DNA from 4 places in the Cohnella hashimotonis genome. Region 2 is predicted to be linked to each of the others. Evidence: riboswitches for the same ligand, from Rfam matches in the RefSeq annotation. Region 2 holds a riboswitch; each other region holds the start of a gene.
The links. A riboswitch is a leader RNA that binds a small molecule or an ion and turns the genes downstream of it on or off. The one in region 2 is predicted to bind cyclic di-AMP.

Region 1: linked by a shared signal. The riboswitch ahead of KB449_RS05185 (TrkH family potassium uptake protein) and the one ahead of KB449_RS19330 (HAD family hydrolase) in region 2 are both predicted to bind cyclic di-AMP.
Region 3: linked by a shared signal. The riboswitch ahead of KB449_RS28330 (C40 family peptidase) and the one ahead of KB449_RS19330 (HAD family hydrolase) in region 2 are both predicted to bind cyclic di-AMP.
Region 4: linked by a shared signal. The riboswitch ahead of KB449_RS31150 (resuscitation-promoting factor) and the one ahead of KB449_RS19330 (HAD family hydrolase) in region 2 are both predicted to bind cyclic di-AMP.

What each region holds. Positions count from the first base shown of each region.
Region 1 is NZ_JAGRPV010000001.1:1,324,110-1,331,969, reverse strand. Features, by position in the region: gene KB449_RS05200 (polysaccharide deacetylase family protein) at 1-388, opposite strand, end outside; gene KB449_RS05195 (potassium channel family protein) at 469-1,131, opposite strand; gene KB449_RS05190 (TrkH family potassium uptake protein) at 1,150-2,481, opposite strand; gene KB449_RS05185 (TrkH family potassium uptake protein) at 2,519-3,862, opposite strand; cyclic di-AMP (ydaO/yuaA leader) riboswitch at 3,943-4,090, opposite strand; gene KB449_RS05180 (CPBP family intramembrane glutamic endopeptidase) at 4,364-6,040, shown strand; gene KB449_RS05175 (hypothetical protein) at 6,037-6,339, opposite strand; gene KB449_RS05170 (hypothetical protein) at 6,548-6,976, shown strand; gene KB449_RS05165 (ABC transporter substrate-binding protein) at 7,150-7,860, opposite strand, start outside.
Region 2 is NZ_JAGRPV010000001.1:4,785,950-4,793,809, forward strand. Features, by position in the region: gene pstB (phosphate ABC transporter ATP-binding protein PstB) at 1-205, opposite strand, end outside; gene pstA (phosphate ABC transporter permease PstA) at 396-1,283, opposite strand; gene pstC (phosphate ABC transporter permease subunit PstC) at 1,280-2,212, opposite strand; gene KB449_RS19320 (PstS family phosphate ABC transporter substrate-binding protein) at 2,298-3,227, opposite strand; gene KB449_RS19325 (methyl-accepting chemotaxis protein) at 3,350-4,618, opposite strand; cyclic di-AMP (ydaO/yuaA leader) riboswitch at 4,811-4,962, shown strand; gene KB449_RS19330 (HAD family hydrolase) at 5,109-5,786, shown strand; gene KB449_RS19335 (mannitol-1-phosphate 5-dehydrogenase) at 5,848-7,092, shown strand; gene queF (preQ(1) synthase) at 7,179-7,676, opposite strand; gene queE (7-carboxy-7-deazaguanine synthase QueE) at 7,690-7,860, opposite strand, start outside.
Region 3 is NZ_JAGRPV010000001.1:7,106,700-7,114,559, reverse strand. Features, by position in the region: gene KB449_RS28345 (AAA family ATPase) at 1-520, shown strand, start outside; gene KB449_RS28340 (DUF58 domain-containing protein) at 524-1,645, shown strand; gene KB449_RS28335 (hypothetical protein) at 1,642-2,943, shown strand; gene KB449_RS28330 (C40 family peptidase) at 3,128-3,595, opposite strand; cyclic di-AMP (ydaO/yuaA leader) riboswitch at 3,601-3,744, opposite strand; gene KB449_RS28325 (hypothetical protein) at 4,081-4,899, opposite strand; gene KB449_RS28320 (M1 family metallopeptidase) at 4,916-7,066, opposite strand; gene KB449_RS28315 (hypothetical protein) at 7,259-7,860, shown strand, end outside.
Region 4 is NZ_JAGRPV010000001.1:7,818,144-7,826,003, reverse strand. Features, by position in the region: gene KB449_RS31185 (PSP1 domain-containing protein) at 1-582, shown strand, start outside; gene KB449_RS31180 (initiation-control protein YabA) at 637-1,020, shown strand; gene KB449_RS31175 (tRNA1(Val) (adenine(37)-N6)-methyltransferase) at 1,257-2,048, shown strand; gene rsmI (16S rRNA (cytidine(1402)-2'-O)-methyltransferase) at 2,052-3,113, shown strand; gene KB449_RS31165 (AbrB/MazE/SpoVT family DNA-binding domain-containing protein) at 3,205-3,453, opposite strand; gene KB449_RS31160 (HD domain-containing protein) at 3,771-5,063, shown strand; gene KB449_RS31155 (TatD family hydrolase) at 5,145-5,942, shown strand; cyclic di-AMP (ydaO/yuaA leader) riboswitch at 6,097-6,308, shown strand; gene KB449_RS31150 (resuscitation-promoting factor) at 6,620-7,771, shown strand.

The sequences.
Region 1 (7,860 bases), 3.5 Mb from region 2:
TCACGATTCTTCGCAGCAGACCGGGGTGCTTGGCCGCCCGGCTCCCCACGACAAAGAAGGTGGCGCGGACGCGCTTGCGTTTCAACACGTTCAGCACAAGCGGCGTATACCTCGAGTCCGGCACGTCGTCAAAAGTCAGCGCTACGCGCCGCCCGCCCGACGAAGAGGCGCGCAGCACGAATACGCCCCTGTACCGGCGCTGCAGGTCCGACCAGCTCACGGGTGCAGATGCCGGCTTGCGCCCCTTGGATGCGGACGCGGTCACGGCAGGCGCATACCCTGCCGAGGCCGCGCCGCTCGCTTCCGCCGGCACAAGCGCCGTGCCGGCAAGCATCAGGCCGACCGTCAGCGCGGCCAGCCACCGACTCCAATTTTCACGATGCAGCATGATCTCCATTCACTCCCGTCGCATAAGCGGCACTGCCGTTAGCGTGAGCGAATGAAGCCCATATCATACCTTTCTCGCCTTTATTGGCCGATCGCGTCCTGAAACGCCTCGATCTGCTCGTTCGTGCCGATGACGACCATGACGTCTCCTTCGGCCAGCGTATCCGTCGCCGTCGGCGCGACGATCATGCCCTTCGGCTTGTTGAGCGCTACGATACTGCAGCCGTAACGGCCGCGGGGATTGGTCTCCTCGATCGACTTGCCTGCGAGGCAGGCCGGCACGCCCAGCTCCGCGATCGTATACTTGTCCGACAGCTCGATGTAGTCGAGCAGGTTTGGCGACACGAGCTGGTGCGCGACGCGGATACCCATGTCCCGCTCCGGATAGATGACGCGGTCCACGTCCATCCGCTCGAGCACGCGCCCGTGCAGCTCGGACACCGCCTTGGCGACGACCTTCTTGACGCCCAGCTCCTTGAGCAGGATGGCCGCCAGAATGCTCGCCTGCACGTCGTCTCCGATCGCGACGACGCCGCAGTCGAAGTTGCGCGCGCCGATCGAGCGCAGCGTATCCTCGTCCGTCGCGTCCGCGATGACCGCATGGGTCAGGATGCCGCTCATCTCCTGCACCTTCTCCTCGTCCCGGTCGACGCCGAGCACCTCGTATCCCAGCTCGATCAATTCCTTGCCGATGCTGGCCCCGAACCGTCCGAGGCCGATAATTACGAATTGGTTCATTTTCATGGTGGCACGTCTCTTTCGTTATCCGATAATGATCTTGCCTTCCGCTTCCCTATAGAGCACCTTGTCCCTCTTCGGCACGAGCGCATATCCGAGCGTGAGAGGCCCGAGCCGTCCCGCGAACATCATAAGCATGATGACGATCTTGCCGAACAAGGTCAGATCGGACGTGAGCCCCAGCGACAAACCGACGGTACCGAAGGCGGACACGACCTCGAACAGGATCATGAGGAAGTGATGGTCTTCCGTCGTGGACAGAATCATGGTCGCCGCAAGCACCAACGCCAAGGCAAGAAGCGTAAGCGTCAACGCTTTATATACGCGCTCTTGCGCCAGACGGTAGCGGAACATGACGACATCCTCGCGCCCGCGGATGATCGCCCATACCGCGCCGAGCAGCGCCGCGAACGTCGTCGTCTTGATCCCGCCGCCCGTCGAGCCCGGAGACGCGCCGATGAACATCAGGATGATGATGAAAAACTGCGTCGCCTGCCGCAAATCCGCAAGGTTCAACGTATTGATCCCGGCGGTGCGGGGACTGACCGACTGCGTAAATGCGGATAAAATCTTAGTACCCGTTTTTAACGGTCCCATCGTGGCGGGATTCGAGTATTCGAATGCGAGAATAACGATGGCGCCGAACAGAATCAGCGATCCCGACATGGTCAGGACGACCTTGGAATGCAGGGACAGCCTGCGGCCGCCTCGAAGGTCCGTCAAGTCGGAGAGCACCACAAAGCCCAGGCCCCCCGTCACGATGAGCGCCATCGCGATCAGATTGACCCAAGGATCGCCCGCATAGGCAGTGAGGCTGCGGAAGCTTCCCATCAGATCGAACCCCGCGTTGTTGAAAAAGGAGACCGCATGAAAGATCCCGTAGTATATCGCTCTTCCCGGACTCATATCTCTAAGGAAGCAAGCCGTGAACAGCAAAGCGCCTGCCGCTTCGATCGACAGGGCATACAGCACGACGCGTCGGACGAGCCGTACGATCCCTTCGATGCTGCTCTGATTGAGCGCCTCCTGGAGGATCAGCCGTTCCTTGAGCGAGATGCGCCGCTTCAGGAAGATCGCGAACAACGTCGCCATCGACATGAAGCCGAGACCTCCGATCTGGATCATCGCCAGGATGACGATCTGACCGAACATGGAGTAGTGGTCGCCGGTGTCGACGACGACCAGGCCGGTGACGCAGGTGGCGGAAGTCGCCGTGAAAAGCGCGTCTATATATCGCGTCTGCACGCCGGCGCTCGAAGCGGCGGGCAGCTGCAGCAGGAAGGAGCCCAGGCCGATGATCAAGGCGAAGCCGAGCGCCAGCGTCCGCGGAGGAGAGGCAACCAGCCATGTGAACATTTTTTTGTGCAAGCCGTTCTCCTCCTTCACGCTAGGTTTACCCGATAATGATGCGGCCTTCCGCCTCGCGATACAGCGTGCGCCCGGACTTGGAGCCCAGCGCGTACGTCATCGTCAGCGGGCCGAGACGCCCGATGAACATGAGGACGATGATGAGAACCTGGCCGAATGCCGACAAGTCACCGGTTATCCCGGCGGACAATCCGACCGTCGCATAGGCGGACATGACTTCGAAAAGTATGACCAGAAACGCCTGCTCCTCGGTAATCGAGAGGATCATGACGGACGTGATGACGATCGCCAGCGACAGCATCGTAACCGTAATCGCGCGGTTGACTTTGGCCCGCTCGACGCGCAGTCCGAGCAGCACGACGTCAGTGCGGCCGCGAAGCATCGCCCAGACAGCCGCCGCAAGCACCGCGAACGCAGTCGTCTTGATGCCGCCGCCGGTGGAGCCTGGCGAGGCGCCGACGAACATGAGCAGCACCATCGCAAACTGCGTCGCGTCCCGCAAGGAGCCGATATCGACGGTGCTGACGCCGGCGGAGCGGGTGGATACGGACTGCAGCGCTGCCGCAAGCACCTTGTCTCCGAACGACAGCGGGCCGAACGTGAGCTCGTTCGTGTATTCGAAGATCAGGATGGTGACAGTGCCGAGCACGATGAGAAACGCCGATACCCAGAGCACGACTTTGGAATGGTAAGACAGCTTTCGTCGCGTCCTCAGCTCCACCAGGTCGGATAAAACGACGAAGCCTACGCCCCCGAGCACGACGAGCGCGATCGCAAGGATGTTCATATAAGGATCACCGACGTACCCGGCCATGCTGCGGAAATTGCCGAACAGATCGAAGCCGCCGTTGTTGAAAAAGGAAACGCTGTGGAACACGCCATAATAAAGCGCCTGCCTGAAATGCATCTCGTGCATGAACCGGAAGGTAAACAGCAGAGCGCCGACCGCCTCGATGCAGAGCGCATAAATGAGGACGCGCTTCACGAGACGAACGATGCCCTCGAGGCTGCCCTGGTTCATCGCTTCCTGCAGCACGAGACGATCCTTGAGCGAGAGGCGGCGTCCGGCGAAAAAAGCGAACAGCGTGCCCATCGTCATGAAGCCGAGTCCGCCGAGCTGCACGAGCACAAGGATGACCCAGCGGCCGAATACGGAGAAGTATCCAATCGTATCAAGCCGCATTAGACCCGTCACGCAGGTAGCCGAGCTGGAGACGAAAAAAGCTTCTAGCCAAGGCGTCGGCTCGCCGGACACTGTGGAGATCGGAAGTCTGAGCAGCAGCGCGCCGACGGCGATAATAAAGGCGAAACCGATCGTCAGCACGCGCGGCGGGGAAGCATATAGCCAGCCGATGATTTTCTTAAGCAAGTACGATTCACCTCATGTCGGCAAACGGTTGAAAAAGCGCGCAAAAAAAGACACTGGAGCTCCAGTGCCTTGGCGCACGGCGATCCTGTCTGGCAGCCTACGAGGTTAGCTGACGGGTTCGGGCCAGATCAGGCTGCCCTATCCGGCGCTTGACGCGCGCAGAATTCACCCCGGAAAAGCTTAAGTGGTTCCCCCGTTTTCTTTGCGGAAATTCGGCTGGGTAGTATGATGGAGAAACGATGGTTCGGATGCCATAAAAAACATTACACCGCATTATAGTCTGTCCGATAGGTACGCACAACAGCAGAAATGCGAAAAATCGCCTTGTATGAGGATATACGGACGTTATTAGGCCGTGTAACAGCTTTTTTACGGGGATTCTAGCTCTTTCTCTTGTTTTGGCTTCAATTCCTATCGATAATAAGCGGAAGGGCCAGCTATTGCCGATAAATAGAGGATGTATACGCTTTTTCAGATCAATTCGGAATCGGAGTGGATAATTTGAGATCATCCAAATGGGCTGTCGCCGCCGGAATCGGCCTTCTTATCTTCCTGTTCATGCAAGTATTGCCGGCAATCGCGCCGGCTATGAAAGGCGAATCCAAAGCGATCGGCCGCGGGGAGGCGAAGCGGATCGGCCTTGCTTACGCCGCGGAGCACTGGGGGATGGATCTCGGCGAAGGGTCCGACGCGACGATTACGCATGTGGGCGACGACCGGATGGCGGCCTATATGACCAAGCACAAGCTGACCGACGAATACGACCGCGACTGGGATGCGCGCTATCCGACGGACGTATACGCGGTCGATATCCATGCGGCCGACGGCAGCGTTGACCGCGTTTCCATCCACATGGAGACGGGCAAGGTCGTCGGCTGGGCGCGCGTCGGCGATGCCATGACCGATGTGGACAAAGCGGCCACAGGCGACGTTGACGCGCGGACAGCCGAAGCGATCGCGTGGCTGAAGACGCAGCCGGACTACGACGCCTCGGCCTGGGAGCCCACCGGCAGCCTGACGCCGGGCGGGTCGGTCGTTCTGCAGAGCCGCAAGACCGGCTTGTCGGATGCGCATGTGCAGCTGCTCGTAAAGCCCGACAAGGTGCTTACTTACCGGTACGCGCTGCCCCAGGCATTCGCGGACGAAATTGCGAAGCAGCGCAAAATCGCCGACAAGCTGTCCATGACCGGCTTCCTGCTGCCGCAGATCGTCATGTTCGTGCTCGCCGTTATTTACGCCGCGGCCTGCAGGGGATGGACGTCGTTCAAACGCGGGCTGTTCTTGTCCGCAGCCTTCTTTGTCATGTATGCGGGTTTTATGTTCAACCTGCGCCCGGGACTGCGGGCATCATCCGTTGACATGAATGCGATCGCCTCGGAAAACAACGTGTCGGCGCTGCTCGTTACGAATGTCGTCATTCTGTTTATTCAGGCGCTGCTCACGTACTTCGCCGCCGTCGGCGGCGACGGCCTGTGGCGCTCGCTGGGCCGCTCGCTCTGGCCGCGCTGGCAGGACGCGGATTACGGCAGCCAGATCATGACCGCCATGAAGCAGGGCTATATGCTCGCCGTCATCTTGCTTGCCGCCCAGGCGATCGTTTTGACGGCGCTTGGCTTGATGCTCGGCACCTATTACGGCTCCGATCCGAGCCAATCCGCCTACAATATGTATTATCCTTGGCTGCTTCCCTTGCTTGCTTGGTGCGCCGGCATCTCGGAGGAGATCCAGACTCGCTTTTTCGGCATCGGCCTTGTACGCAAATGGCTCGGCGTTTTCATCAGATCCAAACCGGCAGGCTCGCACGACGCTTCAGGCTCCCATATCGCGGTTTCCAGAGCGCTGACGGCAATCGCCGTTCTGCCCGCGACCGCCGTATGGGCGTTCGGCCACGTCGGCTATGCCGTTTTTCCGTGGCAGACCCGCTTCATCGAGCTCATGATTATCGGCGCCCTGTTCGCCTGGTTTATGCTGCGATTCGGCCTGCTAACCGTTATATTCGCCCACGTCGTTCTCGATTCTACCCTGATGGCCGTCCAGATGCTGTCCGACGGGCTGTCGTCCGACAATCTCGCAGGCTTGGTCAGCGTTCTCCTGCCGGCTGCCGTCGCAATGGGGATCGCCTGGCTTCACCAACGGAGAAAGGGCGGATCGGCTTCGTCCGCAGGCTTCTCTCGTTAGAGGACTTGCGGCGTAATCTCGGGATGCGCGCCCAGTTTTGTTTTGACGAGCTTACGCCGCTCCAGACGTATATGCATGACAAAGTCGGCGAGCAAGAATGGAGCGGCGGCCGCAAAAAACAGCCCCCATTTTTGGAGCGCCAACAGCAGTAAATGGATCACGTCGCTCATCACAGCAAACCGGACCTGCCCCTCCAGGCCCGGCGTATTGCTGATTAATGTGATGCCGTACGCCCCTTTTTGCCCGACATCAAAGCGATACATCGGATCGCCTTTCATACGTTTTAAGATATAGGGCATCCGACGTATCCTCCGTCAAATCAAGGGATATCCTTCCATCGTCTACCATGGCGATTACCTGATCGAACAGCCGGCCGCTTGGATGGCTTGGCATGGGGGCGGACGCGCTGCTTCCGTTTATATCGCCGATCCATTCATAAAAAATCTCATATTCGCCCGGCTTTAAATGGACGACCGTTTTAGCGTTTAGAGCGACGTATTCGCGGTTATGAAACCCGGAGAAGAAGGCGATGGCGCTCGTCAAAAGACCGGCGATGAGGATGCAGCCGGCGAGAACGAGGGGGCCGAATTGGCGCAAAAAAGCGAGCATGTGAGCGCTCCTCGGTTAACGATTTTGATTGGATTGCGGCGGATCGATGATCATCCGATGTTCTTGGTCTTGGTCCTGCTTCCACTTCTGCTGTCGCAAAGCTCCGGGCGGCCATCGCTGCATGCTTTGCTTGGTCTCCGCAAGCTTCCGCGTTTCGATCCGCGCGTATACGACGTATCCTGCGATCAGAAACGGAGCGGCGGCCGCGAACGAAAGTCCCAGTTTCTAATTTCTGATATCAAAGCAACGATGCAAACGACGAATCCTGCGAGGAGAATACAACCGGCGAGGATCAATAGCGGAACTGACGGAGAAAGGCTGACATGACAGTACTCCCTTGGAATCGAATAACGGACTGAAATTGCATATTATTGGTAGTATAGCCTAGTTGGCGATTACCGTGCAGTTATTTTTTAAAAAGCAAAAAGGCAGCCGCGTCGAGAGAAGCTTTCTTCTCTTCGCGTCTGCCTTTCCTCGATTCGTCCTGTCCGCGTTCTGGTTCAGCCTGCGGAACCGTTCAAGCCTTGCAGTTCATCCAGCAGCATCGTCCGCGTGACCGGATCGTCGAAATTCCATTGACTATCCATCGTGTGCACCTGGCCGTTTTTGACCGCAGGCAACGACTTCCACAAGCTGCTCGTGAACAGCGCCTCCGCCTGCGCTTTGGTTTCGTCTTCCTCGTCCTTTAAAATGTACAGCTCGTCTCCGATGTAGTCCGACATGACCTCTACCGAGATCTCGGCAAACCGCTCGTCGCCGTCGATCAACGCTTGCACTTTAGCCGGCGGCACATACCCGAGCGCGTCATACAGAGACACGGAGAGTCCTTGGTGGCCCATGACGTACAGCACCTTGCCCATCATGAGCAGCACGGTAGCCGACCGGCCCTGCTTGCCTTGTTGCGCCAACAGTTCCTTCGTCTGCTTCACCTTCGCATCGTATGCCGCGATATAATCGTCCGCAGCCGTTTCCTTGCCCAGCACGCCGGCGATCTCGCGCATGCGCACGAAACCGCCGTTTTCCGAAATGGCGACGGTCGGCGCGATTTTCTCCAGCGGAGCCAGCCCCTGATCGTCCCAGTCGTTAAAAATAATAAGATCCGGATTTTGCGCCGTTACTTTCTCAAGGTTGGCGGGATAACCGACGTCCGCAATGCCTTGAAGCCTATCGCCGTACGCCACCTGGCTGCCGATGACGCTCAGGCTCGCGCC
Region 2 (7,860 bases):
CCGACGGGCCGATCAGCGCGACGACCTGGCGGTCGGGGAATGCCATGCTGACTTGCTTGATCGCCTGCTTTTCGCCATAGAAGACCGACAGGTCTTTCGTATAAAAAGCGGGCGGCGGCGCGGCTTGCGTCCGGGCGGTCCCGCTCGCTTCGGGCTCGGACGGCGCTGTCTTCGGTTTCTCGACAGGCGCGGCCGGCGCGGGAATCGCCGAAGACTCGGCTTGCGCAGGCGGCGCGGAAGGGGCAGGCGGCAAAGCCGTTCCCGCACTTGCGCGATGCGGGATCGGCGCGCCGGCGGCCGGACTGGATGCGCGTTCGGCTTCTGTCTTATCGGTCGCGATCGTACTCACGATGAATTCCTCCTTTAAGGTTCCGGGCGGTCGGACGAAACGAAGCTTAGCGTCCCGCCGTCAGCTTGCGGTACAGCGCGCGTCCAAACCAGCGGGCGCCCAGATTGAAGAGCAGCACGGTGATGACGAGGACGGCAGATGCGCCTGCAGCGATCTGCGCGGCGTCCGGCGCGAGGCCTTCGCTGTTCACCTTCCAGATGTGCACGGCGAGCGTCTCTGCCGGACGGAACGGGTTGAGCGGCGACGTGTGGTGCAGCGGATTCCAGTCCGTGAAGTCGAGGCGCGGCGAGCTCATGCCTGCCGTGAACAGCAGCGCGGCGGCTTCGCCGAATACGCGGCCTGCGGCGAGAATCGTGCCCGTAACGATAGCGGGCAGGGAGATCGGCAGCATGACCGTCGTAATCGTGCGCCAGCGGGACAGTCCGAGCGCGAGGCCTGCTTCCTTCTGCTCGCGCGGCACGGCGCGCAGCGCCTGCTCGGTAATGCGCACCATGAGCGGCAGGTTGAACACCGTCAGCGCGAGCGCGCCGGACATCAGCGACAGCCCGAGGCCGAAGCGGTTGACGATAACCAGAAGTCCGAACAAACCGACGACGATTGACGGGAAGGAAGACAGTACCTCGACGATCAGGCGGATGAACGCGGTCAGCCGGTTTTGTTTGGCGTATTCGCTCATGTAGATGCCGGCGCCGAGGCCGAGCGGCACGGTAATGATCATCGTGAGCACAAGCAGGAACAGCGAGTTGAACAGCTGCGGACCGATGCCGCCGCCCGCGCGGATCGATTCGGGCGCGGAGGTGAGGAAGTGCCAGCTGATATGGCCGACGCCGCGAATGAGGAGATAGCCGAGCAGCGCGGCGAGCAGCGCAATGATCAAAAAGCCGATGCCGACGATGACGCCGGTCATGATGCGGTCTACGGACTTGGCCTTCATGCGTGCTTCACTCTCCTCTCCAGCAGTCGGACGACGAATACGAACAAGAAGGTCATGATCAGCAAAATGAGGGCGAGGCTCCACAATGCGTTGTTGTGCAGCGAGCCGCTCGTCGTGTTGCCCATCGACAGCGTGATGATGCTGGTCAGCGTCGCGGCGGATTGCGTCAGCGAATGCGGAATGTGCGGCGCATTGCCGATAACCATCTGCACGGCGAGCGCTTCGCCGAATGCGCGAGCGATGCCCAGTACGATGCCGGTCATGAGCGACGGCAGCGTCGTCGGAATGACAAGCCGCGAGATCGTCTGCCAGCGGGTGGCGCCAAGCGCATAAGAGCCTTCCTTAAGTCCGGCAGGCAAGCTGCGCAGCGCGTCCGTCGCGACGGTCGTAATCGTAGGCAGAATCATGACGGATAATACGATTCCGCCGGCCAGAATGCCGACACCTTGGCCGGGAAAGACATCCCGCAGAAACGGCACGATGACGCTCAAGCCGACGAAGCCGTAAACGACCGACGGAACGCCGGCAAGCAGCTCGATCGCGGGCTGCAAAATATTTTTGCCGACTTTGGGCATCATTTCGGTCATGAAGATCGCGGCGCAAATGCCGAGCGGCGCGGCAATAATGGCGGCGAGCAGCGAAGTTGCGAATGAGCCGAACAGAAACGGCAGCGCGCCGAAGCGCGGCGTGTCCGCTTCCGGCGACCATTTCAGGCCGCCGATCATCTCGCCGACGCTTACGCCCTGGCTCGCGAACGGCGTCAAGCCTCTCGAAGCGATGAAGTAGACGATCGAAAAAATGATGACGATCAGCAGCAGCACGCAAAACATTACGTAACCTCTGCCGCGGAGCTCCTCAAGCTTGTGCTTCGGAAATTTGCCGCGTCCGTCGTTCGCGATGGCGTCCGCCGCTTGGCGGGTTTGGGTCATGTTCATGCGAGCCTCTCCTTAACGTGGCAAGAGAGGCGCCCGTTTTCAGGTCCGCCTCTGCCGGCTATTCTTGTGCAATCTTTAATTATTTGTTGGTTACGTTGCCTTCCACGTCGCGCGTAACCTTCATGTCGCTAACCGGGATGTAACCCAGGTCCTTCACGTCGGTGCCTTGGATTTCGTCGCTCAGCATGTAGTCGAGGAATGCCTTCAGTGCACCGTCAGGCTCGCCCTTCGTGTACATGTGCTCGTATGCCCATACCGGATACGTGCCGGACGCTACGTTTTCGGCCGTTGCTTCTACGCCTTCGTACTTGAGCGCTTGAATCGTATCGTCGAGGTAGGACAGTGCCAGGTAGCCGATTGCGCCAGGCGTTTCGGAGACGAGCTTGCGAACCGTGCCGGATGCGTCTTCCGTGATCGAATCAGGCAGGTCTTCCGACTTCGCGCCGAGCGCGAAGTTTTCGAACGTAGCGCGGGTACCCGAGCTTGCAGGACGGTTGACGAGGACGATCTTTTGATCCTTGCCGCCGACGTCCTTCCAGTTCGTTACTTTGCCGGTGAAGATGTCGACCAGCTGCGCCTTCGTCAGGTTGTCCACGCCTACGTCCTTGTTGGAGACAGCGGCGATCGATACGACTGCGACTTGGTGATCGACGAGTTCCTTGGCCTTGTCTGCGTCGGCGTCCTTCAGCTTCTCTTCGGCGAATACGTCGGAGTTGCCGATTTGCACGGTGCCTTCCGCGACTTGGGACAGGCCGGCGCCGCTGCCGCCGCCGTTGACGGTGATCGTGACATCCTTGTTCAGGTCCATGAATTTCTTCGAAGCTTGATCGACCAGCGGCTGGAGCGCGGTCGAGCCCGCTGCGCTGAACGCGCCGCTGATGGCTGCGCTGGCAGGTGCGCTGGAGGAAGCGCCGTTGTTGCTTGCGTTATTGGAATTGTCGTTTTTGCCGCAGGCGGCAAGCGAGATGCCAAGCGCGAGCGTCGTCAGTACGAGCAGAGATTTTTTCAAGGAATAGAGCCCCTTTCAAATTGTGTTTATATGGTTTGTTCTCAAGCACATCTCTGATTCTAGCGACCATTCGTCAATCTTGTATTCGTGCATTGTTAACGCAATGTTAAAAATGTCGAACGTTAATATTTTTCTTCGGGAGATTCGTTCATTTGAACCGCGAGCTTGGCGACTTGCGCCGCGATCTGCTCCGACATGACCGACGCTTCGCGCGAAGCAACCGCGAGATGTTCCGTGCCCTTCGCATTTTCGGAGCTGCGCGTCCACAGCCGGTTAAACGTATTCTCCGCCTTTTGTACCTGCAGCAGTCCGCGATCGGCGCCTTCCTTGCCTTCACGCACATGCGCGGCGGCGGCGGCGGCCGAAGCTGCCATCCCGTTCAGCTGTTCGCGAATCTGACTGGCCTGGGACTTGGTCTGGTCGGCAAGCTGGCGTACTTCCTGCGCGACGACGGAAAATCCGAGGCCGTGCGAACCGGCTCTTGCCGCTTCGATCTGCGCGTTGATCGCGAGCAGGTTGCACTGGTCGGCCAGCTGCGCGATGAGCTTGGCGATGCCGACCGTGTCCGACACGCTGGCAAGCAGCTCGTCCACCGATTTGGCCTGTCGTTCCGCCGTCTCCGTCCACAGGCGGAACAGCCCCAGCATCTCGGTCAGATCTTGCTGGCCATGCTCGGCCAGCTCTGCGACCTCAAGACTCCCGGTGCGTGATACCGACGCCTCGCCGGCGAGGCGATCGACCGCGCCCCGAATGTCGCGAAGCATCCGTTCGGCGCCGCGAACGGTGGACATCTGGCGTCCGGCAAGCTCGCGGCGGAGCAGCCTCGAGAGCTGCAGCATGTCGCTGACCGTAAGGACGCCCGTAAAGGCGCCGCCGCTCGTCATCATGACGGCATCGTAGATGCGCTCCTCGTCGCGCGACATCGCGCGGTCAATCAACTCCTGCGGCGACAGATCGGTCTCGGCGGTCATGGCCTGGCTGTCCATCAGCTTGGTTACGGGCTTGTCCGCGAACAGCGGCATGCCGTACAACGAACCGATCAATTTAAAGAAGCGATGCCGCATGACGATGCCCGCAGGTTCGCCCGTCTTTTTTACGACGGCGACGCACTCGAGCTCTTGGCGCCTGCGGAACAGCTCGGCCATCTCGCCGCAGGTCTGCTCCGGCGACACCTGCGGACAGGTGCGGATCCACTCCGCAAGCGCAACGGACGGATAGTGCTTGGCGAACTCGGCCGGTTCGAATTTTTGTACCGCTTCGGCTTTTTGCGGCGCTTCGGATTCCTGTACAGCCGCAGTCTCCCGGAGCTTTGTGCTTGGTGCCTCCGGTTTCGAGCGAGGCGCCTCTTCGGCAGCCCGGGATTTCGTCTTTTCTAATAGAAGCAAACTCATGCTCCCAGCCCCTTATCCGCTGATCTTGACCCGCTCAGTTTATCAGCAGCTTGTCAACCCGGCGTTAGAGGAAGGATCGAGAAATGTAAATTATCCCTTTTTTAACGAACTTCGCGATGACAGCGAATTCATTTTGAATGACACCGCATACATGGTTTTCCCTGCCTTGACAGCCTTTGGATGGACCTTTAACATGTACGTAAGCTTAGTTTCCGGCACGGCCGGAGAGCGGGGGAACCACCTTTTGGGGCGAATCGAGGCTGGATCGCAGAAGATCCGGTCAGTAGGGTACCATCTTACCCGAGTCCGTCAGCTAACCTCGTCAGCGTTTGAAGATGGGTCCATTTGATTTTCTAAATTTCATTTAGAATCCGCGGCCCTTCAGGTTTGAAGGGTCTTTTTATTTGCTGCCAGCGGCCCATCGCCGGCGTCCCCCCCTCTCGCCGTTGTTCGGATAGGCAGAACAACTTCATGGAGGGATTTATAACCTATGACTATCGCATCGCGCACCAAGGCTGTTATTTTCGATTTTGACGGTACGATCCTCGACACCGAGACCGCATGGTACGAAGCCTTTAAGTCCGCATACCGGGAGTACGAGGTGGATTTGTCCCTCGACATGTACGCGGGCTGCATCGGCACAAGCCTTCACAAATTCAATCCCTACGAATACCTGATCACCGATCTCAAGCTGCCGATCGACCCGGATCTGTTCCGCGAGTCGGTGCACGAGCTGCACGGCAAGCTGATGGAACGCGAAGAGATGCGCCCCGGCGTACTTCATTTTCTCGATAGCGCGAAGGAAGCAGGGCTTCAGATCGGACTCGCCTCCAGCTCCCGCAGGGAATGGGTCGAGACCCATCTGAAAAAGCTGGAAATCCTCGATTACTTCGACTGCATCCGCACCGCGGACGACGTCAGCGAGGTGAAGCCGAATCCCGAACTTTATAGGCAAGCGCTGCGTGCGCTTGGCGTGTCCGCTCTCGAGGCGATCGCGATCGAGGATTCCCCTAACGGCGCCCAAGCCGCCGAGGCCGCGGGCATCCGCTGCATCGTGACGCCTAATCCGCTGACCGAGCGTCTTGAATTCGGGGACTGCCTGCGCCGGGTCGAATCGCTGCTGGAGCTGGATTTCCATCGAATCGTCAACGAGGCGGCCGCTGTCTGATTCGTTTTATTTTCGCAATATTCTTACTATTTATTAAAAATGGATAAAGGGGCGAAGTCATTTGAGTGTTCGTTATGAAATTGTCGCAGCCCGGCATGCCGAACGGGCAGCCGCGAAGGCTTACCCAAGGCCGCGCAATCAAAAGCCGATGGCCTTGCACTTCGGTGCCGGCAACATCGGACGGGGATTCATCGGCCTGCAGCTGTCGAAGTCGGGCTACGAGGTTTGCTTCGTCGCCCGCAACGAGACCCAGATCGCCCGGTTTAAGCAACGGCAGCAGTATACCGTGACATACGCGGACGAATCCGGGGAGACAGAGATCGTTCGCAACGTCACCGCCGTCCACATCGCGAACGGCGACGAGGTCAAGCGCCGTATTCTGAACGCGGACCTTCTGACGACGGCCGTTGGCGCGGCTTCGCTGCCGGCGATCGCCAAGACGATCGCGGCCGGGCTGGAGCGCAGACTGGCGACCCACAGCCACCCGCTGTATATTATTGCATGCGAAAATGCCGTCAGAGGCAGCTCTCAGCTGAAAAAGTACATTTACGAAAATCTGTCCGCCGAAGGACGCGCCCGTGCCAACCGCAGCGTCACCTTCCCCGATTCCATGATCGACCGCATCGTTCCCGCGCAGCCGGGCGACGACCCGCTTGCCATCCGAGTCGAGCCCTTCTATGAGTGGATCATCGACCGCAAGCCGCTGCGGCCGGACTTCCGCAGCATTCGCGGCGCCGTTTTTGCCGACAGCCTCGAACCGTATATGGCGCGCAAGCTGTACACGGTCAACACGGGACACTGCGTCGCCGCTTATCTCGGACATCTGACAGGCTGCCGTACGCTTCAGGAGGTGCTGAAGAGCGCGCCGCTTCATAGACAAATCCTGCAGACGCTGGAGGAGACCGGCGCGCTGCTTGTCCGCAAGTACGGGCTGGACCCCGACGAGCAGCGCCTCTATATCGACAAAACGCTGGAGCGCTTCGCCAATCCCGCTATTGTAGACGACGTCGCGCGGGTCGCGCGTTCGCCGCTGCGCAAGCTGTCGCGCGGCGAGCGTATCGTCCGTCCGCTGCTGGAAGCGCACGAGCTCGGGATGGCCGTGCCACGTTTGACGGCCGCGGCGGCCGCCGCGCTGCTGTACCGAAATGCCGATGACCCGGAGTCCTTACAGCTGCAGGACGCGCTGCGCGCAAACGGATTGTCCGCCTTCATCGCGCAGCATATGGGCATTCCCGCCCGGCACGCGCTTCATGCCGAGCTTGTCGCCGCCGTCGACGAACTTCGCGCGCACAGCGCGCGCAGCTAGAACGTTAAAAGGAGCTGCCTGACTGTCCGCGCGATGCGGACAGTCAGGCAGCTCCTTGCGTATGTTTCCGCGGCTCTCGGTCCAACCTATCGGTTGTCCACCTTCTCGGGATACAGATCGTGATTCAGCAGCCGATGCTCGGCCATCGCCTCGTATTTGGTGCCGGGCTTACCCCAGTTGCAATAAGGATCGATGGAGATGCCGCCTCTTGGCGTAAATTTGCCCCATACTTCGATATACCGCGGCGCCATCAGTTCAATGAGATCGTTCATGATGATGTTCATGCAGTCTTCGTGAAAATCGCCGTGGTTGCGGAAGCTGAACAAATACAGCTTGAGCGACTTGCTCTCCACCATCTTCGCGTCCGGAATATAAGAGATATAGATCGTCGCAAAATCCGGCTGCCCCGTCATCGGGCACAGGCTGGTAAATTCGGGACAATTGAACTTGACGAAGTAGTCCCGGCCCGGATGCTTGTTGTCGAACGATTCCAAAACCTCAGGCGCGTACGTGCTCGGGTATGCTGTCCCCTGGTTGCCAAGGAGCGATACGCCCGCCAGCTCTTCTTTGCTTTTTCCCGCCATCCTCGCGGCCTCCTTAAACGCCTTTTTTGTTTCCCCAAATCCAGGTGTGCAGCTGGGGCAGAACGTACACGTCGCGCAGGCCGGGGTCGGCGACGGCCCGATCGACCAGCCATTGGTAGCGCTCCAGCAAATGCGGAAGCAGCAGCTTCCGGTCATGCTCGTCCAGCCGATCGTTGCCTGCCTG
Region 3 (7,860 bases), 2.3 Mb from region 2:
CACGCAAAATCCGGTTGAGAGCCATGGTACGTTCCCGCTCCCCGAGGCGCAGCTCGACCGCTTCATGCTGCGGATTCCGATGGGCTATCCCGCCGCAGGGGAGGAAGCAGAGATTTTGCGCCGGTTCATGAGCGGCGACCCTCTGGCCACCGCACAGCCGGTCCTCGCGCTGGAAGAAGTCCTGCAACTGCAGGGCGCGCTGCAAAATGTACGCTGCCACGATGACGTGCTGCAATATATGCTCGCGATCGTCTCCGCTACGCGGGACAGCGAAGACACGGCCGTCGGCGCGAGCCCGCGCGCAAGCCTTCAGTTCATGCGGGCCGCACAGGCAAGGGCGCTGCTCCGCGGGCGCGACTTCGTGCTCCCCGAGGATGTCAAGGCGCTGGCCGTTCCCGTGCTCGCCCATCGGCTGGTCCTTCACGATCCGCTGGCGGGAGGCGGCCGCGCCGAAACGATCGTGCACGAGCTCTTGAACAAAATTGCGGTTCCTGCCGAGCAGGACGCGGTATACGCCTAGGACATGCCGATCATCAAATTGCTTGTCGTCGCTGCCGTCCTCGCCATGGTGCAGCGGATGCTGTTCAGCTGGCTCGGGCTGCGCAAGATCCGGTACGAACGAAAGTTCAGCGTTGCTCGGGCGTTTGCGGGAGACAAGATCTGGATGGAAGAGCGGCTGGTCAATGCCAAATGGCTGCCGCTCCCGTGGCTGCGGGCGGAGACGCAGATGCCTGCCGCGCTAAGATTCGGCAAGGAGGCGTCGGATCTTGCGGTGAGCGTCGGGCAGACGCTGCAAAACCATGCGAGCTTGTTCACGCTGGGCCCTTACACGAAGCTCGTTCGTCGTCATGAGGTGACCTGCCTGCAGCGGGGACGGTACCGGATTCAGACGCTGACGATTACGCACGGGGATCTCTTGGGCATGACGAGCGGCGCGCTGCAAGTCGAGTCGGACTGTGCGGTCGCCGTATACCCGAGGCTGCTCGGCGCCAGGGAGCTGCCTCGCGCGGCCCGCGAATGGATGCAGAGCGCGCTTAGCTCGCCGGACGCCTTCCGCGAGGATCACTACCATACGGCGGGCGTGAGAGCCTACCGCGGCGGCGACGCCATGAAGCAGGTGAACTGGAACGCCACCGCCAAATCCGGCGAATTGCTCGTCAATCGCAGGGAGACGATGGTCGGCGGGGACGTCACCGTGCTGCTCAACGCCGAGCTCGCCGACGCTTCGACGAACAGGCGGCTCCCGAGCGAGCAGTTCGAGGAGGCGGTCAGCATCGCGGCATCCGTCGCCAAGCAGACGCTCGATGGCGGGGGCAGGGCGGGTCTGATCTTCAACGGCCGCGTACGGGGCGACGAGTCGGTCCCCCTGCGAATCGAGCCTGCTCGAGGCCGCAGCCAATTGTACGCAATACTCGAAGCGACGACCGGCTTCGAGCCCGTCGTCCGGCTGGAGCTCGGCTATCTGCTCGGCCAGTTGATCCAGGAACGGATGCGCGGGGCGAATCTGATGCTCGTCACCGCCTTCCTGACGCCCAAGCAGGAGCAGGCGGTGCGGCAGCTGCGACAGGCGGGCAACCGGGTAGAGGTCATGCTGCTTTATAAGGAAAGGCAAACATCAAGTCAAGCCGCAGGAGGGACGCCATGAAGCTCTCGCTCCGAAGTCTGGCTGACGCGCTGGCCGTCTACCCGCTCCTTCTGATCCTCCACGAGCAAGCCGGTCTCGCTTTCCCGACGGTCGGCTGGCTCGCCCTCGCTTGGCTAAGCGCCGCGGTCGGACGAGCACTGCCCTCTGTGCTGCGCGGCAAGCTGCCGGCGTCGCTCGTCCACTTAGCGCTCATCGCGGCATTTATCGCCGCTGCGAGCGCAGCAGACTGGCGGCTGCTCTGGCTCGTGCTGCCGCTCGGCGTCTTGTCTTGGATCGCCCGCTTCGACTGGACGCGCAGCGTGCGCTGCTTCGTCGCGGTCGGCCTCCACGCGATTGTCCTCGCCGCGGCATCGCCGCTCGGCATTGCGGACGGCGCGAAGCCGCTTCTGCTCGCCGCGGGCATCGTCTGGCTGGCGGCCGCGCTGTACGATCAGCAGGCGAAGTCGCTCGCCGAAGCCGGTCTTCACGCCGGCCTCGTCACGAGACGGCTCGCCGCGGCCGGCAAGCGATATCTCGCGCTGTGGGGCGTCGTCGTCGCGCTCGTCTTTCTCCCGTTCGCGGGACTTCCGATCTGGCCGCAGGTCCTTCGGCTCATACGCTGGCTGCTCTCGCTCGTCCCTGCGGGCGAGCCTGCCCCCGAGCAGACGCCACAGCCGGAGCCGTCCGTGCAGCCGCCGGCATTCCCGCAGCAAGAGGGAGGCTCGGGCCGGCTGTGGGTATGGCTCGAGTATGCGCTTTATGTCGTACTCGCCCTGCTGGCGCTTGCCGTCGTATATCGCCTGGCGCGACGATATTTGCTCAATGCAGTCTGGTGGCGGCGCATAGCGGATCGTATGAAGTCGTGGTACGGCAGGCTGCTTGCGGGGCGGCGCGCGGCCGAGACGGATCTCGGCTACACCGAAGAGCGCGAGAGCTTGCTTCAGGGGGAGAAGCTGCTGAGCAGACTATTCTCGCGAAACAGGGCAAAGCCGAGGCGTTCGCTCCGGCGCGAGGACTGGGCGGAGATGTCCGCGGAAGACCGGGTCAGAAGCCTGTATGCCGCGCTGCTCGCCGATGCGGTCAGGGAAGGATACGTTCACCGGGAATCGCTCACGCCGTCGGAGACGATCGGCGCCATCGAAAAGTGGCGCGAATTAAATCAAGCTCCGCAGTCTCGCGCTTCGGAGACCGCGTCCCGAGGGTGGCTGGCGAGGATGTCACGCCCGCTCGGCGAGCTGTACGGCAGAGCCCGCTACGGCGGCCGGGTGAAGCCGGAGGAAGCCGATCGCCTCGGCGCAGAGTTTCCCTGGAAAAGATGACGAAAAAACGGGATCCGGCACGCAGCGCCGAATCCCGTTTTTTCGTCATCTTTTTAGGCTGAACCTGTTTCGAAATCTTAGCCGTAAGGGTACAACCTAAGTAACCTCTCCATTCACTCCAAGCAGCAGCAAAGACCCGCTTTAGGGGCGGGTCTTTGCCTAAGCCATTCCACTTCAACCGAGTTTACACGTGGTCGATCGCCACGGACGTGTAAGTGTCGGAGTCCATTACGCGGCGGGCGCCGATATAGCGCTTCGCGTAATACTTTTCATCCAGATCCGAGATCGTGACACCCTTGGAAGCCGAGTGCGCAAACTTGTTGTCGCCGACATAGATGCCTACGTGGGACACGCCTTCGCCGCTCGTATTAAAGAATACGAGGTCTCCCGGACGAAGATCGTCGCGAGCAACCTTGTCGCCCATGGCGTATTGACCCTTGGACGAGTGAGGCAGCTTGACGTCGAACTTCTTGAATACATAAGCCGTGAATCCGGAGCAATCGAAGCCGCTGGTCGTCGTGCCGCCGTAATCGTAATCGATGCCGATCAGCTTGGAGACGGTCGAGTCGAGCTTGGAAGCTGCGGATGCGCTGCCCATCTGGAAAGCCAGGAGGCAGGTTAAAGCAAGTAAGAGGACTGTAACTTTGCGCAAAACAAGAAGCTCCTTCCAAGTGCCTACGAGGTTAGCTGGAGGGTTCGGTTGAAGGTTCCCTATGGCTTCTGCGCGAGGCAAAGCCAATTCACCCGGTAAAGACTGGTTCCCCCGTTTCCCAGTGCGCGGGAATTCGGCAGTTTTCGCACCTTAGCTTTAGAAATTCGATTTTTAGGCCCCAACTCCTGCTCCTTCAAGATTAGAATTCCTTAATGTCCCAAACAAAAAGGAATATGCTGGCGACGTCTCAAAACCCAAGCGTGGCAAGGGATTGGGGCTGTACGCCGTCGAGCGGCCAAGCCTATGAATAAATGAGAAAGATTAAGAGGGCGCAAGTCTTCGACACGGCTGCAGTCGCAAGAGTATGATCGTAGTCTATGCCGCCCTCTCGACCGATATTAATAGCCTGCGAAAAAAAAAGAGACGGCGCGCCGTTCATCATCCGATGAACGGCGCGCCGTCTCTTCCTGTTTCTAAGCGTTGTTTCAAGCTTCTTCGCGCTGCCACAAGCGATGCTGGCAAGCCGCCGTCCAGAGCGAGATCATGGACCGGACGAAGTGGAAGGCCTGGTTAAGCGCGATCGCGAGCAAGCCGGTCCAGATCAGCGTGGCGCCGGATACGGCGGCTGAACCGAGGAGGGAGAGCAGCGGCAGCAGGAGCGTCACGCCGAGCAGGGGGAGCAGGCGGCTAATCGAGCGAAGCGCACCCTGCCAGGGGCTGATCCCGGCGGCGGCGCTGAACTGCATGAACAAAAAGGGGAGGTGCACCGCCAGCATCCAGAGCGCCCAGCCCGCGGCGTAAGGAAGCATCTGTCCAAGCCAGGACGCGGCATTGGGCATTTCCATGTAGGCGCTCCGGCCGAACGGAATCAGCCAGATCGCAGGCGCCAAGGCGATCAGCTTCTCGGCGCCGTAGAGCAGCGACACTTTTTTCCATGCACGCCGGATGCCCTTGAGCACTTGGGTGCCGTCCTGCTCCTCCGCATGGGCGAAGGAGTAATAAAGTCCCGCGTTCAGCACGGGCGTGATCAGCATGCGAAGGAGGAGCATGCAGCCCAGCAGGATCAGCGTATGATCGGCGAGATCCGTCTTGAGCAGACGGAACTGGGCCTCGATCGCAAAAAGCTGCTTGGCTGCCGCGCCGAGCGGATGTTCGTCCGGATACCGGGTCAGAATCGGCGCCACGACCGAGTCGATGAACCGGTAGAGGAAAAATCCCCACAGCAGGCGGTAAAGGAACAAGGCGACGAGCACGTATTTGTGCCGCTTGGTCGTCTCCCAGCCTTTTCGGATCGCGTCGTTCATGTCGCTTCCTCCTCCTTCACCAGGCCATGCTGCCGACGATCGCGTCGATCAGCTGTCCCAGCGTTACGTCAAGCTTGGTCCGCTTGCGCGCTGGCGCCTCGGCCTTCAGATAGTTGTCGTAACGGCTGTGATCGAGCACGATATCGAGCATCGGATCGACCGCCACGTAAGACAGCGGCGACGCCGACTGCAGCCGGATCTGGATGTGGCTCTGAATGCCGTCCCACGTCTTGCGGACGGTTTTGCCGTCTTTGAAGCCGAACTGCACCGTCGCCGCCTGCGGGCTGCCCTGGGTCCTGGTGAGCAGGACGATGGACTGATAGCCGCCCTCGCCGTCCGGCTCCGTGCGGATGGAGGCAACCGCGAAGTCGGCCGACTCACCCCGGTACACATAAGCGTGGAAGAAGTCCTTCCAGTCATCCTTGGTAACGGCCTCGACCACCCGCTGGAAGCTTTGGCTGTCGGGATGCTTAAAGCGGTATTTTTGAAAATAAGTCCGCATGATTTTCGACATCGTTTTTTCCCCGGTCTTGGCCTCGATCGCCTTGAGCACGAGTTTGCCGCGCATATATACGTTTTCCGCATAGGCATCCGACCCGCCGTAATCCCATGCGTCGAGCTTGAGCGGCATCGGGTTCGTCATGTAGAGGGACTCGATCGGCGTGCGGGCCGAGACGCCATAAATGGCGGCCATCAGCTTATCCTCGGTGTAGGAGGTGAAGGCTTCGTCCAGCCAGGCTTCCTCGAATTCATTGGAAGCCACGATGCCATACCAATATTGATGCGCGATCTCGTGCACAAGCGTACGTTCGAGCTCGTAGCCCGGATTGTCGTCCTTCGCCGCCGCGCCGGTGACGAGCGTCGGGTATTCCATGCCGCCCGCGCCTTCCGCATCGGCAGGCGGGACGACGATGGAGAGCGTCGTGTACGGATAGTCGCCGTACCATTCGCCGAGCTTGGCCAGCGCGGATTTGGCCGCATGCATGTAGCGCTCCTCCTGCTTGGCGTGCAGCGGGTCCAGGTACAGCTTGATCCGCACGCCGGGTACGCCGGCCGAGGAGAAGGAATCCTCCGCGGTCACAAAGTCGGGAGAGGCGGACCAGGAGAAATCGTGAACGTCTTCCGCGTAAAATTGATACGTTTTGCGTCCGTCCTTAACGACGGGCTGCTTGTATTGAAAGCCGGTCGCCGCCACGGTTCGGTCCTCGGGCACGTCGATCTTGACGCCGTATACGCCGAAGTCCGAGTAGAATTCCGAGTTGCCGTGGTATTGATGGAGGTTCCAGCCCTCCGCGGTGCGTCCGCGCACGCCTGTCGTCTCGTAGGCGGCGACCTTCGGGAACCATTGGCCCGCCATGACGAAGTCCCCCGCCTGTCCCATGCGGGCGAATACCTGCGGCAGCTCGACGGTGAACTTCATGCGGACGGTGACGGTCTGCCCCGGCGCGACGGCCTTCGGCAGGCGGAAGGAGGCTAGCGTCCGGTCCTGCGCGTTGCCGTCGTCCGGCTGGACGTAGCGAAGGCGCGGCAGCAGCGTCTCGCCGTCCTCGGTCGTCAGCTCGCTCAGTTCCATGGCGCCGTCCTTGCCCGGCGTCATCTTCACGCCGCGAAGCTGGCCGTTCGACTCCTTCAGGAACGTACTGCCTGGCGAAAATGCGTTCGGATACAAATGCAGGTAAAGATCCGTCACGGGCTTGCGTCCGGGATTTTTCCAAGTCAACGTCTCGGAGCCTTCCAATCGACCGCCGTCCAGGAGCTTGACCGAGATGTCGTAGTCGACGATCCGGTTGCTGAGCGCGACGGACGGCTGGGGCGCCGGAATCGGAGACGACGGAGCTTGCGGCGCCGCTGCCGCGTTGTGCTGCTCGCCGGAAACGTCCGAAGCGCCGGGAGCGTCGGAAGCACCGGAAACGTCGGAAGTGCCGGGAGCGTCGGAAGCGTGTGCGTCGGCAGGCGTTCCGGCATCATCGGCAGCCGCATTGACGTCAGGGGCTCCGGCCGACGCGCCGGGATCCCGGGAGGTAGCCGTGAGCGGGTCCTGTGCGGCATAGGCGGGCAGGGTGAACTGAGATTGCCAGGCGGCATCGAATCCGAAGCTGGCCGAGCTCAGCAGCACGGCGGCGGAGACGGCGAGCGCGGCGATACGATAAATGGGGCGTTGGGGCATGCGGTAACCCTCCCGTTGACAAGCATCTAGCAGATGTATATGTGGGTTGTCCGCAGATTATATCTTTGTCCCAAACAATTGAAATTCGCACGCTCCGGCAAGCGTAAGGCTGCGTATCGAGAGGACAAGCCGGTCTATCGGGTTGCCTCTCCACATAGAATGGGTACAACTATATTAGAAGGAGGGATGGTCATGAACCCCATTCATCGCACGCTCCGCTTGATCGCGGCAGGCACGGCTGCCGCCGCGTTCGCGGGAATCCCATCCATAGCTCTTGCCGGGCCTCCCTTGGCCGGTCGTGCGTCCGACGGCGGAACGCTGCCGATCGCGCGCACGGAAATCGTATATACGAATCGCGATCCCGAGTTGGCCGAGGCGCTGAATCTTCGGGAAGGGATCGATGTCGAGGCCGATCTCGACGAAGCGGGAAGTCCGGTCAGGTGGCGCGTATTGACGGACGGCGCGCTCCGCTTCGCCTTCATGCAAGCGGCCGAGATCGATTATTTAAAGAAGCCCGAGGTCAAGTTCGAGGATGTGACCGGCGACGGCGTGCCGGAGCTGCTCATCTACCGCAAGGCGGCAAAGGTCGAGGCGGGAACGGGGCTTAGCATCTACGACGGCGCGGATGGCTTCAGATTATTGTTCGATGTGACGGACCCGGCTTTTACGATCGCAGACCTGGCGCAGCGCTATGAGTTGAAGGGGATCGCAGGCGGAGGCGTCAAGCTGACCGATCCGGCGAGCGGGCTGAGCGGCGTCATCCCTGGCGTTCCCGCCAAGGGAGCGACTGTGGA
Region 4 (7,860 bases), 3.0 Mb from region 2:
GCAGTCGAGGAAAACCGGAACGCGGCGAAAAATGCATTTACCATCGGATTGCAGAAAATTAAGGACCATCAGCTCCGAATGAAGCTGGTGGACGTCGAATACACGTTTGACCGCAACAAGATTATTTTTTACTTCACGGCCGAGGGTCGCGTTGACTTTCGCGAGTTGGTGAAGGACCTGGCCGGCGTCTTCCGTACCCGTATCGAGCTCCGTCAGATCGGGGTGCGCGACGAGGCCAAGATGCTGGGCGGCATCGGCCCTTGCGGCCGCGTACTCTGCTGCTCCTCCTGGCTGGGGGACTTCGAGCCGGTCTCGATCAAGATGGCGAAGGATCAGAACCTGTCGCTGAACCCGACCAAGATCTCCGGCTTGTGCGGCCGCCTCATGTGCTGTCTCAAGTTCGAGCATGACAACTATGAGAGCGCCAAGGAAGAGATGCCGGCCGTAGGCAAGATCGTCGTCACCTCGTTCGGAGACGGCAAGGTCGTCGGACTCAATGCGGGCAGCCGCAGCGTTCACGTACAATTGTTCGAGGTCGGCAAGGTCAAAGAGCTTCCTTTTGAAGAAGTCGTCGTAAAGTAATTCCAGCAGCACCTATCGTCACCGACACAACCTGGCTTTAAGGTGGAGCTTGCCATGAAGGATATATATTTAGGCGTGGATGAACTCGAAGCGAAGCTAGGCGGCCTCCATACGGAATTCGGCTCGCTGAAGCTCAAGATTAAGGAATTGGTCGAAGAAAACCAGCGGCTGCGCATCGAGAACCAGCAGCTGCGCAAGATTTTCAAGCGCGAGACAATCGAATTCGCGGCAGAACCTGCGGTCGACGTATCGGAGGAACCGGCCGATACCCGTCAGCAGGAGCAAGCCGAGACTGCGGCCGGGTCTTCCATTGGCGAAGGCTACGACAACCTGGCCCGGTTGTATCACGAAGGCTTCCATATTTGCAATGTGTATTATGGGCATTTGCGCATGGAAGGCGATTGCTTGTTCTGTCTCTCGTTTCTGAGCAAGCCTTAATTGGGATTTAACCGCGCACAGCCGACTCTCCAATCCGGGGGAGCCGGCTTTTTTTTGCAGTTGCACGGGAGTTGTCGCTGTCCGGATGCTGGCATTGGGTAGGCAAATCGAGTAAGCTTAGAGACGTGATGCCGGCATCAAGAACCGGTATAAAAAAGTGGTACGAAATGACGCATATATAATAGAAGAAAAAATTTGGGACGGTGCTTGGAGCGTTGAATGAAAACGATAACATTATGCACGGGAAGCCGCCGTTGCTGGAAGGCGAACGGCTGGACGACCTGCTGACGCATGATTATAAAATTATACAAAGCAAAGAGGTTTTCAGCTTCTCATTGGATGCCGTTCTATTAGCCCGATTCGCAGGCATTCCGAAGAAAGGACGGATCCTCGACCTATGCACGGGGAACGGCGTGATCCCGCTGCTGCTCGCGACGCGGACCGGCGCGACTATCGAAGGCGTAGAGCTGCAGCCCAGGCTCGCAGATATGGCCCGGCGAAGCGTTGCCTACAACGAATTGCAGTCGCGGATTGACATACGAGAAGCGGATTTAAAGGTGCTGCCCGCCCTGCAGGGCAGCGAGGCTTACGATGCGGTGACAGTGAACCCGCCGTACAAGCCCGTCGGCTCCGGCGAGCACAAGGAAAATCTGCATCAAGCGCTCGCGCGCCATGAGATCGGATGCACGCTGGAGGATGTCGTGGCGGCCTGCGCGAGAAGCGTGCGCGAGGGCGGGCGCGTCTCTATGGTGCATCGTCCGTCCAGGCTGGCGGAGATTATGGCCGCCATGCAGAAGTACCGGCTCGAACCGAAACGGATGCGCTTCGTGCATTCGCGTGCGGGAGCGGAAGCGAACATGGTGCTTATCGAGGCCAGCTTGGGCGGGCGACCTGAGCTTCGCCTGCTCCCGCCGTTAATCGTTTACGAAGGAGAAGGCCGTACTTATACAGAAGAACTGCTGGACGTATTTTACGGGCGTAAAAAGCAATTGAACGACACGGATACGAGTGAAAGGGCGGAGGATTGAACGATGAAGGAGAAGCGGGATCGCAGCTGGCGAGGAAGAAATCCGCAAGGCGCATCAGAGCGCGCCGAACTGTCGGAGGGGCACGGACAAGACCGGGAGCGGGACACCGATCGTACGTCTGATGCTCAGACACAGCTACCGCTGCAAGCAGCTGCGCAGGTCCAGAAAAGCTTCGCGGCTCGAGAGACAGACGGACCGGGCACGCTCTATCTCGTCGCGACGCCGATCGGCAATCTGGAGGATATGACGTTCAGGGCCGTTCGGATGTTAAAGGAAGCGGACCTCATCGCCGCCGAGGATACGCGTCAGACGCGCAAACTGCTCACCCACTTCGAGATCTCGACACGCCTGGTCAGCTACCACGAGCACAATAAGCGAGCGAGCGGTCCGGAGCTTGTCAGGCTGCTGGCCGAAGGCATGACGATCGCCCTCGTCAGCGACGCCGGCATGCCGGCTATCTCGGATCCGGGCGCCGATCTCGCAGCTGCAGCCGCCGCGCAAGGCATACCGGTCGTACCCATTCCGGGCGCGAACGCCGCACTTTCCTCACTCATCGTATCCGGCTTGCCGACGGACAGCTTCCTGTTCGCGGGCTTCCCGCCCAGGGACCGCAAGGGAATGGAAGCCTTCCTCTCCCGCCTGGACCGGGAAGAGGCCACGCTCCTGCTGTACGAGTCTCCGCATCGTCTGAAAAAAACGGTTGAGGCGGTCGCCGAGCGATGGAGCGGCCGGCGGATGGCGGTCGTGCGTGAGCTGACGAAAAAGCACGAGGAGATCGTACGGGGGACGGCCGAGGCTTGCCTGCAATATATTGAAGCCCATCCGCCCCTAGGCGAATGCTGTCTGGTCATCGAAGGCGCGGACCCGTCAACCGCATCGTCGGCCGATCCTAGCGATGCCTGGTGGTTCGGGCTGACAACAGCCGAGCATGTCGCAAGATACGAAGCGCAGAACGGCGAAAATCGCAAGGAAGCGATGCGGTTGGCGGCGCGCGACCTAGGCTTGTCCCGCCGGGAAGTGTACCAAATGTTGCTCGAAGAAGAAAAAGACCCCTCCGCGGACTAAGTCCGGGAGGGGCTGCAAGGAGATATAAAAAGGTTAGAAATAACGATGTTGGTAAGTGCTTCTTCCATTATAAACGAAATTCTCTATTTTGTCACACAGTTGCAGGTAAATCCTTCAAGCATTCTCTGCAAACGATTTTTCCTTTGAAATAAATAACGTTGTCGGCATTGCCGCAGAAGATGCAAGCCGGTTCGTATTTCTTCAGCATGATGCGCTCGCCGTCCACGTAGATTTCCAGCGCATCCTTTTCCCCGATACCCAGCGTTCTGCGCAGCTCGATCGGAATGACCACACGACCCAGTTCATCCACTTTCCGTACAATGCCCGTCGACTTCAACATTTGGAAATCCTCCCTCATTCGCGTAAAATAAGATTAAACGAAATGTCGGAGAACCTCCGCATATTCGCCATCATTCGACAAAATTCTTTCTTTTCCGTACTCTATCGTACCAACGATTCCCAAATAAGTCAACCAGAAATAGCGGTAACTTTAGCTGAAATTTAGCTGAATACCCGCTAACTTCCACAGATTCGCACCAATTCACTAATATATTAGGTAAAAAACGGGATTAGTTCTTAAAATTAGTGAATGACACCTTTCGACAAAAATCATAACCGTTTGTCGAATGCGAAGTCCAATCAACGAGGTGATCGAACATGTACCGTCTTCGAGAGGAAAAAGTATTCAAGGACCCCGTTCATCAGTCCATCTACGTACAGGAAGCGACGATCTGGAAGCTCATCAACACCGCCGAATTCCAACGATTGAGGCGCATACGCCAGTTGGGGACTTCGTACCTGACCTTCCATGGGGCAGAGCACAGTCGATTCTCCCATTCGCTGGGCGTATACGATATCACGCGAAGAATTATCAGTCAATTTGAGCGTAACGGATACCAGGACTGGCCGCAAGAGGAAAAAATGGTCAGTTTATGCGCTTCTTTGCTGCATGATGTCGGACACGGTCCTTTTTCTCATGCCATCGAACAAGTGTTCGATACCAATCATGAAGAATGGTCCTGCGCGATCATACTGGGAGATACGGAGATCAATCGGGTATTAAAGGAAGTAAGCGAGGACTTCCCCGAGAAGGTTGCCGCCGTCATCTGCAAGACGTACGACAAGCCGATCGTCGTGAGCCTCGTGTCCAGCCAGATGGACGCGGACCGGATGGATTATTTGCTCAGGGATGCGTACTTCACGGGCGTGAACTACGGTACCTTCGACCTCGATCGAATCTTGCGCGTGCTGCGTCCTTATCGTGGACGTATCGTGGTGAAGGAGAGCGGGATGCATGCGGTAGAAGATTATCTGATGTCGAGATATCAGATGTACTGGCAGATCTACTTCCATCCCGTAACGCGCAGTTCGGATATCGTACTGAGGCAAATTTTCATGAGGGCGCGCGAATTGTTCCGCGAGGGCCATGCGTTCAAATTCCTGCTGCCGCCGCTAGCGCAGTTGTTGAACGGCACGATCGGACTGCGGGACTACCTGGCCCTGGATGAAGCGATGGTTCAGACTGCGTTCGGCCAATGGGCGGACGAAGAAGACGAGATACTGGCAGACTTATGTAAACGATTCTTAAACCGCCGGTTGTACAAGTATGTACCCCTCGACAATCCGCACGAAACACTGGAGGAGGAGCTGCGGGAGCAATGGGAAAGGATCGGTCTGCATCCGGATTACCACCTTCAGATGGACACCCCGACGAACCTTCCCTACGACGTGTACAAGCCAGGATCGCCGGATCCCGAGCCCAAAGAAAAAACCCCCGTCCTCGTGCTGGACGAAAAAGACCGATTGACCGAGATATCCCTGAAAAGCGATATCGTTCGCTCGATCGCGGGACTTCATACCGGGAAGTATTATATCTATTATCCCGAAGACCTGGTGCTGCCTCACGTCAATCGCCTAAAGCCAGAGATCCGCGAGATGCTGGGTTTGTAGTCCCTTATCCGGGAAGTCGTCCCGGCAAGCTCCGCTTGGCCACCCAATAATAAAAACTTCGCAAAAGGAGACTTCTACGAAATGCTCTTTGATACGCACGCTCATCTGGATTCGCCAAAGTTCGATGAAGACCGGGAAGAAACGATCGCTCGCGCCAAGGAAGCGGGCGTCGGCAACATCGTGAATATCGGCTTCAACCGGGAGACGATCCCGACGACCATCGCATTGGCCGAAAAGCACGATTTCATCTATGCCGCCGTAGGCTGGCACCCGACGGATGCAGCCGATATGCGCTTGGAGGAGGATCTGGCCTGGATCGAGTCGCTATGCAGTCATCCGAAGGTCGTAGCGATCGGCGAGATCGGACTCGACTATTATTGGGATACTTCGCCCAAGGATGTCCAACAGCTCGTATTCCGCGAACAGATCCGGCTTGCGAAGCGGATCGGCATGCCGATCGTCATTCACAATCGGGACGCTCATGAAGACGTCATCCGTATTCTGCGCGAAGAAGGAGCGGCCGAGATCGGGGGCATCATGCACTGCTATTCCGGCAGCTGGGAGACGGCCAAGCAATGTTTGGACATGAACTTCTATATCTCCTTCGGAGGACCGGTCACCTTCAAAAACGCGCGCGTTCCCAAAGAGGTTTTGGCGCGTGTCCCCCTGGACCGATTGCTGATTGAGACAGATGCTCCGTACCTTACCCCCCACCCCTATCGAGGCAAGCGAAATGAGTCGTCTTATGTGCAATTCGTAGCCGATTCCGCTGCGGAAATCACAGGCCTTTCTAGGGAAAAAATAGAAGAAATTACGGATCGAAATGCACGTGTCTGTTTCCGACTCGAAGAAAAAGCGCCAACAAACGCAGAAAAATAAATATTTTCTAAGAAAAAACTAGCTTTTGCTTCTGAAATCCTAAAAATTTGGCTTAAATTTGCCTTAAAACGCTGAAATTCGCTCTTTGCACGTTCTTTACACCTTTGGGGCAGGCGGGTTATTATCTAATCCAGAAGTCCGAATATGACATTCCTTTTCCAGTGCGCTTAATCTCCCAGTGGGGAGAGCGGGGGACCCGACGCGGACGATATCGGCGCTTGCCGATGTCCCAGCGGTCCGAGCAATCTTGGGGTGAATGGCGAACGACGGGTGCCGTCCGGCTGACGGCTTACCGACCGATTGCTTAGGGCAACTCTCGACGCCCGAACCCGACAGCTAACCTCGCAAGCGTAGTAGAGAGAGGTAACCTCGTGCCGCCCCATCGTCCCTCGTCCAGTTGAGCGGAAGCCACGACCAGGCCCTCTGTCGCAGGCTTTTTTTGTGCCCGAATTTACGCATTCGGTGCAGATAGCCGCAAAGACCGCTCCACGGAGGCAACTACGGGATGAATGGCAGGCGCATGATATGCCTCCACAGCTGGGCAAGGCGGCGCAATTCGCTAGTGTGCAAGCCGCTCCACACTAAGCTTCCAGCGCCGTTATCACAAATGGATAGTCGCGTCAGACGAATATCATGTAAAACAGTCGACGGCGAGGCTATGAAGGAGGAACGAGAAAATGGGTGCAATTCCCCTCCAAGGGACCCATGATCCACGACCGACCGGCAAGCTTACCGCAGCGCGATGGTTGCATGAGCATCTGCGTTTGATTCTCTTGAGCGCAATTTTGTCCTTTGCTCTTACCATCTGTCTCATCATGCTGCTACACGGCGCGTCCGCCAAGAGCGTGACCGTCGTGGACGGCGGGAAATCTACCGTCATCCAAACCCGTACTTCCGATGTCTCCGCCTTGCTGAAGGAGATGGGCATCACGGTCGGTCCAAACGATCGGTTGTCGTCAGCGCTCACGTCCTCGGTTGAGGACGGCACGCGAGTCGTCATCGATCGGGCTATGAGCGTACAGCTCGTCGCAGACGGGAAGAAAGAGACCAAATATACAACAGTCAAGACGGTGGGCGATCTGCTCAAGAACGAAGGCATCGCGCTCTCCGCCGAAGACAAAGTCACGCCGGCCCTTACGTCGAAGATCGACGAGGGTCTGCAGGTGAAAGTCGTCCGCGTCACCCGGGAGGTCGTTACGACCGAGCATCCGATGGCGTACAAAGTCGTCAAGACAGCGGATAAAAACTTGCTGGTCGGCAAGACGAAGGTCGTGCAGACGGGCAAGCAAGGCTTGTTGGTGAAAAAATTCGAGCGCGTCTACGAAGACGGCAAGCTCGTTAATGAACAGCTCGTCTACAAATCGCTTGATCAGCCGATCGTGCAGCAAGTCGTAGCCGTCGGCGCGAAGAAAAAAGCGGCTGTCGTATCGCTCGCCTACAACAAGGCGTCGGACAATGTAAAGACGCTCCAATTGAACGGTAAATCCGTGAAGGTGAAGAGCGTATTGTCCGGGGTTACGTTAACCGCTTATTCCGCGGGTCCGGCTTCGACGGGCAAGGACGTAGGAGACGTGGGCTACGGCATCACAGCCTCCGGTACCAGAGTATCCGAAGGACGCACGATTGCCGTCGATCCGGATGTCGTGCCTTTGGGCTGGTGGGTCTACATCGAGGGCATCGGTTTCCGCCGCGCGGAAGACACGGGCAGCGCGATCAAGGGCAAGAAGATCGACGTGTACTACGACAGCGAGAGATATGCGAATAAGTTCGGCAAGAAACGCGGTAACACCGTATACGTCATCGGTCCGGTTAAGCCGTCGGCCGACTGAAAAGCTTCTTAGTCATCTTTACCCGCTATTGTTAATTTTGTGTCTGTATTATGTCGGAGCGGTCAAGTTTTTTTGGCGGCGGCCTGGTC